Regions from separate parts of the Bacillus mexicanus genome, predicted to be linked through region 1. Evidence: riboswitches for the same ligand, from Rfam matches in the RefSeq annotation. Region 1 holds a riboswitch; the other holds the start of a gene.

Region 1 (3,913 bases):
GTATACGCCAAACGAAAAGCTTTGTTTGGTTCATACTTTTTTTATTATTCGTTCGGTCTTCGGACACACTAGAAATAATATTGAAAGCAAAGGAGCGGATTGGAATGAACAAAGAAAGTATGGTTGCTGATGAATTACACAGAATGTTTTTGGCTGGTGAGCTGCAAATCACGGTAGAGGAGGATATAAATCATATTTCAGAAAGGCTGAGAAACGGTGAGATCAGCTTAAATCGATTGAGTGGTGAAGACGTGTTTATAAAAGAAACAATAAACGAGGCATTAAGAAGAGTGGAGCAATAAAATAAAAGAGACGATGTCTTATAAACGAGACATCGTCTTTTTGGTATGACTTTAGGACAGTTCATTGCATAGTAAATGTGAATTGATTTGAACTGGTTTACCTAGGAGCCAGCCTTTTTCCAACAGAAGGTCAGACAGTTCTCCATGCAGATGAACAGCTGCATCTAATTGATCATGCAGCGCTGTTCGAAGGTGAGGGTTTGCGGTTTCTGTTATGGCTGCAGAAAATAGTTTTATGCTGGTTCTTATTGTTAGTAAGCAATCAAGAATTGTTACAGGTATAATCAGGGCTAAGGAATTGTTCAATGGCTTCATCTCCTAATAATGTCAGGGGGACTTTATTTTTTAGATTCTCCTGCTTCGAAACTATTTACCCCTGCCATTTATATAAAATGCTATAATGAAAAACAAATTTTAATGGGGAGTGGGTTGATGAAACAGACGATTGCGATGGGCGGCGGGGGTTTTTCGATGGAGCCGGAAAATTTGTCCCTCGATCAATATATCCTCAATCAAGCGGAACGGAAGTCACCACGCATTTGTTTTTTGCCAACAGCGAGCGGTGATTCCCGAAACTATGTGCAGCGGTTTTATCAAGCATTTCAAACACTGGACTGTGTGCCGTCTCATTTATCCTTATTTAAGCCGCCATCAACAGATTTACCTTCTTTTGTAATGGAAAAGGACGTGATTTATGTCGGCGGGGGAAATACGCGGAATATGCTGGTGTTATGGAAGGAATGGGGGCTGGATCTTATTCTCAGAGAAGCGTGGAAAAATGGTGTGGTTTTAGCTGGATTAAGTGCCGGTGCGATCTGCTGGTTTGAAGAAGGAGTGACGGATTCAGCCGGGCCGTTGACAAGTATGAAAAGTTTAGGTTATTTGCAAGGAAGTTTTTGTCCTCATTATGACGGTGAAAAGGATCGTAGACCGATATACCATCAGCTGATATCTAACGGATTTTTGTGCGATGGCTATGCGGCAGATGACGGGGCGGCTCTCCATTTTGTAAATGATCAGCTGTTTCAGACTGTGAGTTCAAGACCAGCTGCAAAAGCATATCAGGTAACGATGGGAGAACAGAACATTAATGAAACCCCGCTGCCTGTCAAATATTTAGATTTAATTAACTGAATATTTTATACATTTTTCTTTTTTTTTAGTTCGTTTTATGTTAAGATGGGTGCGAAATTAATAGTTACTGGGGGTGCCCGCTTTCGGGCTGAGAGAGAAGGTAAGCTTCTTAACCCTTTGGACCTGATCTGGTTCGTACCAGCGTAGGGAAGTAGAGAAATTGTTTTTATTATTGCCGTGCTGGGTAATAATATGTTTCTTTCTGACTGTAACCGGGTTCATTCATTTGAATCCGGTTTTTTGTGCTGGTTATGGGCTTGATTTTGTCCTTTCAAACGTAGAGAGGAGAAGAGCAGTGATGAAAAACAATTCAGTGCAGCAAGCCAACATGTCGATTATGTCGAGTTTTTCGGGAAGCAAAAAAGTATATGTGGAGGGTTCTTCTGCAGACATTCGTGTTCCGATGAGGGAAATTGCCTTAAGTCCGACGACAGGGACGTTCGGCGAAGAAGAGAACGCCCCTGTGCGTGTCTATGATACAAGCGGACCTTATACGGACCATGATGTGACGATTAATATTGAAGAAGGATTAAAGCCGCTTCGGCAAAAGTGGATTACAGATCGCGGCGATATTGAAGAATATGAAGGACGGGCTGTTAAACCAGAAGATAACGGTTATAAAAAAGCGAGTCCAAACGTAAGGTATCCAGGTCTAAAGCGTAAACCGCTGAGAGCGAAAGCAGGACAAAATGTCACACAAATGCACTACGCAAAAAAGGGAATGATTACACCTGAGATGGAGTTTATCGCCATTCGTGAGCATGTACCTCCTGAATTTGTCAGAGACGAGGTAGCCAGCGGCCGGGCGATCATCCCTTCAAATATTAATCATCCTGAAAGTGAACCGATGATTATCGGTCGGAATTTTCATGTGAAGATTAATGCGAATATTGGGAATTCAGCAGTTACGTCATCTATCGAAGAAGAGGTCGAAAAAATGACGTGGGCCATCCGCTGGGGAGCGGATACGATGATGGATCTTTCTACTGGAAAAGACATTCATACGACGCGTGAGTGGATTATCCGCAATTGCCCTGTGCCTGTGGGGACTGTTCCGATTTATCAGGCGCTTGAAAAAGTAAACGGCGTAGCGGAGGATTTAACGTGGGAAATTTATCGTGACACGCTGATCGAGCAGGCAGAGCAGGGTGTGGATTATTTTACGATTCACGCGGGTGTTTTGCTGCGGTATGTGCCGTTAACTGCGAAACGGACAACGGGAATCGTATCACGCGGAGGAGCGATTATGGCTCAGTGGTGTCTGGCTCATCATCAGGAAAGCTTTTTATACACTCATTTTGAAGAAATCTGTGAAATCATGAAAACGTATGATATTGCGTTTTCTCTTGGGGATGGTCTTCGCCCCGGATCAATCGCTGATGCTAACGACGAGGCGCAGTTTGCTGAATTAGAGACGCTTGGAGAGCTGACGCAAATCGCTTGGAAGCATGACGTTCAGGTGATGATTGAGGGGCCTGGGCATGTTCCGATGCATAAAATCAAAGAGAACGTCGATAAACAAATGGACATTTGTAAAGAAGCGCCTTTTTACACATTAGGCCCGCTGACGACAGATATTGCGCCGGGTTACGACCATATTACTTCAGCGATCGGAGCAGCGATGATTGGCTGGTATGGAACAGCGATGCTTTGTTATGTCACGCCGAAGGAGCATTTGGGGCTGCCTAACCGTGATGACGTTCGTGAAGGAGTCATTACATATAAAATTGCTGCGCACGCGGCAGACCTTGCAAAAGGGCATCCCGGAGCGCAAATACGGGATGATGCGTTATCGAAAGCCCGCTTTGAATTCCGCTGGCGAGACCAGTTTCATTTATCTCTTGATCCGGAAAGAGCGCTTGAATATCATGATGAAACCCTCCCGGCTGAAGGAGCAAAAACCGCTCACTTCTGTTCAATGTGCGGTCCGAAGTTTTGCAGCATGAGAATTTCTCAGGATATACGGGATTATGCGAAGGATAAACAGCTTAGTGAATCGGATGCCATTCAAGAAGGGATGAAAGAAAAAGCCGAAGAATTTGTGAATCAAGGCAGCCAGCTGTATAAATAATAGATTGACAGGCGAAATGGATTACGTTTTAATATAGCTAACATATATTTCCGGCATTTGCTGATCGGGACACCGAAGGCTCTTATCTTTAGATAAGGGCCTTTTTTGTATAAAAAGGAGGGATTATTGATGGGATTCAAAAAAGAAAAGGGGAGAAAACGATTCAAAAAACGAAAAATCTATGAAAATCAAATTTTGCCGCTTGAGCTTCTGATAGAAAAAAACAAACGAGAGATTACAAACAGCGCTGAGCTCATGGAAGAAATTTATATGAAGATCGATGAGAAGCACACGCAATGTGTGACTAACTACAAAAAAACCCGCTAATGACAGCGGGTTTTTGCAGTTTTTTGATTAGGCTTCTTTTTTAATCGGCAATCCAAGGCCTTCTGCCACGCGTTTTCCG
Region 2 (3,913 bases), 270 kb from region 1:
ACAGGGAAAAATGAATGATTCAGCCCGAGCTGTTTAAAAAATGTTCCGCTCCATACCCCGCTGGCAATCACGACATGATCCGCCCGCACGTTACCTTTCGGCGTCTCGATAGATAGCGCTTCACCGTCACGTTCGACATGCAGGACAGGCGTATGCTCAAAAAACTCCGCTCCAAGCGCTTTCGCTGCTTTCGCATATGCCTTGCAAGCAAAATAAGGCTCAACATGTACATCATCCTGAATAAAGGCCGCTCCGAAAATGTCAGCAGCCGTATATGGCTCTGTATCTAACACTTCTTCCTTTGTATGCCAGCTGACAGAATCCAAATCATCCATCTTCCTCAGCCGCAGTACATCTTCTTCTGAAAACGCAAGCTTAAACATACCGCCGTTATGCTGTCTCATATCGATACCAGATAGTGTGTAAAGCTCTTCTCCAAGCCCTTTGTACAGGCGCTGGCTGTGCATGGCAAAGTCAAAAAACGCATCACGCTCCTCACACTCGGCATGGGCGCCAAGCATACCGGCAGCAGCGCTTGTTGTTCTGCCGCCTATTGCTCCGCTTTCAAACAATGCAATTTCTTTGTTTTCCTTTGCCACATGATAAGCAATCGCAGAACCGATCATTCCGCCTCCAATGACAACCGCATCATAATGCCTTTTCATAGCGCATCTCCTTTAACGTACAGGAGTATCGTCCGGCAGCTTCCAAAGGATCAGCGGAAGAAAAAATCCCCGACATGACAGCGATGCCGTCTGCACCTGCTTGTTTTACATCTCTTAACCTATCCGGCGTCATTCCGCCGATCGCGATAACCGGGATGGAAATCTGCTGTTTGATATCTGACAGCAAAGACACTCCTCGGCCTTCAAGACCCTTTTTGCAATCCGTTTTAAACACATGGCCGAACAGTACGTAGTCCGCATCTTCCTTTTCTGCTCGAAGTGCTTCCTCAAGTGAATGCACCGACCGCCCAATATGAAGATGAGGAAATTTGGCTCTGACCTGCTTTGGCGAAAAACTGCCGCTTGGCAGCTGCACGCGATGAATTGTAGAAAGAAGCGCAATATCCACCCGTTCATTCATGACGAGTTTTCGTTTATCTACACCGCCGTCAGAAATAAGCCTGAGCAGTTCCAAAATGTCGGCTGTCGATTTTGACCGTTCCCGAATGTGTATAAAATCAACTTCATTCTGAATCGCTATCATCGCTTTTGCTAACTGTTCAACCGGCTTACGATCATCAGTTATAGCGTGAAGCTCCACTTTCCTTCACCTCTTTTATATTGGGTTCAGACCAGCCTTCTTTTCGATAAGCCATTCCCCAAAATTGGTACTCGTAGAAACTCGAAATGACAAAATTTTCTTTCATCTTGATGCGCACTTCATCCGTGGCGTTTTCCGCCAGCTCATCGAAGCGATTGATTTGCTCTTCGACCTGCTGTCTGAACCAGTCACCGCCGTAAGTGCTGATCCACTTCTGATAAATGGGATGGCTCGGATCACACGTCAGCAATTTCTCACCGACTTCATAATATAGCCAATAGCAAGGCAGCAGTGCCGCTAAAATCTCGGCAAAATTCCCGCTCAAAACCGAACGGTACATATGGGATGTATAAGAATATGCCGTAGGAGACGGCTTAAACGCCTTTCGCTCTTGTTCACTGATTTCCAACAGCTCCGCAAACTCGCGATGAAGCGCCATTTCCGCTTCATATGTACCTTGGGCATGGCTTGCCATCCGTCCTGTTGTATAAAGATCCTTCGCATAAGCAGCGCCGAACGATTGCACCTTTGCAAAATGCGTTAAGTAATATGAATCCTGAAGCACATAGTATGTAAACCGGTCAATCGGAAGCGTCCCATCGCCAATTCCTTGAACAAACGGATGGACAAAACTCCCCTCCCACCATTGCGCGGCTGCCCTGCGGCATTCCTCTGAAAACGTCACACATCATTCCCCCTGCCTGATAAATAAAAAACCACTTTCCCGCAAGGAAAAGTGGTTTGGAATTGGCATAGTAAAATAACACAAATACCGCTCCACTTCCCTACGCAGGTCTGAACCTGTTCAAGTTATGAGGGTCTAAAAGTCACACTTTTATCTCAGCCCTTATGAAGGACACCCCTAGTGGTTATACGAATCATATTGAATTGTTCTGCACCTCTATATTAACACGAATCTCTGCTTGGTCAAGATTTATTCTTCCAATGTTTTCTTAAGTTCTGTTACATATTCCCGAGATCCGGTAACGATTAAGCGGTCTCCCAGTTTCAGCCTCGTATCTCCGTGAGGAACGATGCTGTCCACACCTCTGAAAATCCTGACAAAGATGACGTCACCCGTTAAAGGAAATTCCCGCAAAATCACACCGTCATATGTGCCGTTTTCCATATTCACTTGATACAGGGAAGACTCCTGGTTTGTAAGCAGGCTCATGACTCCCGGCGCTTCTATTAGCGCGCGAAGCAATGTTTTTGTTGACAGTAAAATAGAAAAAATGCTGATACCTTGCTCCTTCAGCGCAGCTTCATTATCCGGAGACCCTACGCTGGCAATGATTCTTTCTGTGCCTTTCTCTTTCGCAAATAACGCAATGTCCGTATTCATGTCTTCATTTCCAGTCGCGACAACGAGGATATCCGTATCAAAAATGCCGAGTGATTCAAGCGTCTCGCGTTCATAGTCAGAAACTGTTTCAACAGTAAAGACTGATTCTGACAGCTTTTCTTCCGCATTCTCTTGATAGACGTGTACAACACGCACATCATACTCTTCCTCCGGCAGTTCAAGAGTAACTGGCAATGTCATTTGATTTGCGCCGATAAACGTAATCGTCTTTTTCTCTTCCGTCTGCTTCTCCCGTTTATACAATTTCTTAAAGAAGACCGGCGAAAAAATACTGGCAATGACGGCTACTAATGTCAGCGCCCCTGACATATTAGCGCTGATGATGTGAAGCTGCTGGCCGATTGTCGCAGCGGCAATTACAAGCGAAAGCGTTGATGTCAGCAGAAAACCAGACGCTAAAACTGTTCGATTATCATACCACTTTTTCAAGTACAAGACAGGAATGATTTTGCTCACTAACAGTGCCAGAAGCAGAAGCGGAATCATGATTAAAATTTTCGGATCTTGGAAAAGAGTCCATATATCCAGCTTCACACCGACCATTACGAAAAAAATCGGAATTAAAAACCCATAGCCGAATGAATCCAGCTGCTGAACAAGTTCTTTGTTTGGCGAAAGAAGGGAAACGAGTACCCCAGCTAAGAAAGCGCCAAGGATATTTTCTGCTCCAAGTGATTCAGACAAAGCAACAAGTACGATGATTAACGTGAAAATGGCACGTGTTCCAATTTGAATCGTCCCTTTTGACATGGATTGAACAAAAGAGCGATGTTTGAAAACCCGGCCGAAAAAGTAAAGCACCACTCCGGCCGCAAACAAGATCATTAAGAGCCACATGTTTCCGCTGTCCTCTCCGTATAAAGAAGAAAAAACAGCTAAAAGAATCATCGTAGCCAAATCAGCAATAACAGCAATGAGCAAAATAATCTGGCCGATATTTGAATTCATGATTCGCTCTTCTTTTAACGTAGGAACGACAACGCCCAATGAAATGGTTGAAATAATGAGCGTCATTAAAAAAGCATTTTGGATAAATCCAGTTAAGACGAATCCGTAGGACAGCAGCAGTGATAAAATAAAAATACCTGCAAAAATAATGGATGCCGCAGCAAACGTATTAGGCGCTTCCTTTCCATTTGGCAGAAGCTGCTTTTTCTTTCCTTTTTCAAACGATGTAAAATCAATTTCAAGCCCGCTTAAAAACATTAAAAAGATAAAGCCGAGCATAGAAAGCGTCTGAAGCCATGTGTCACCTTCCACAACTAAATTAAGACCGCTTTT

What was found. Region 1 has a riboswitch for thiamine pyrophosphate ahead of thiC (phosphomethylpyrimidine synthase ThiC). Riboswitches for the same ligand answer to the same signal wherever they lie in the genome.
Region 2: it holds a riboswitch for thiamine pyrophosphate, as region 1 does, so the genes downstream of both, tenA (thiaminase II) here and thiC (phosphomethylpyrimidine synthase ThiC) in region 1, are expected to answer to the same signal.

The regions. Positions count from the first base shown of each region.
Region 1 covers NZ_JBCEYV010000001.1:1,773,659-1,777,571, reverse strand. Annotated here, with positions in the region: gene AAGG74_RS09575 (hypothetical protein) at 99-302, shown strand; gene AAGG74_RS09570 (spore coat protein) at 354-617, opposite strand; gene AAGG74_RS09565 (Type 1 glutamine amidotransferase-like domain-containing protein) at 735-1,436, shown strand; TPP riboswitch at 1,496-1,603, shown strand; gene thiC (phosphomethylpyrimidine synthase ThiC) at 1,735-3,507, shown strand; gene AAGG74_RS09555 (FbpB family small basic protein) at 3,637-3,834, shown strand; gene katA (catalase KatA) at 3,862-3,913, opposite strand, start outside.
Region 2 covers NZ_JBCEYV010000001.1:1,507,741-1,511,653, forward strand. Annotated here, with positions in the region: gene thiO (glycine oxidase ThiO) at 1-665, opposite strand, end outside; gene tenI (thiazole tautomerase TenI) at 649-1,266, opposite strand; gene tenA (thiaminase II) at 1,244-1,951, opposite strand; TPP riboswitch at 2,032-2,140, opposite strand; gene AAGG74_RS08175 (monovalent cation:proton antiporter family protein) at 2,201-3,913, opposite strand, start outside.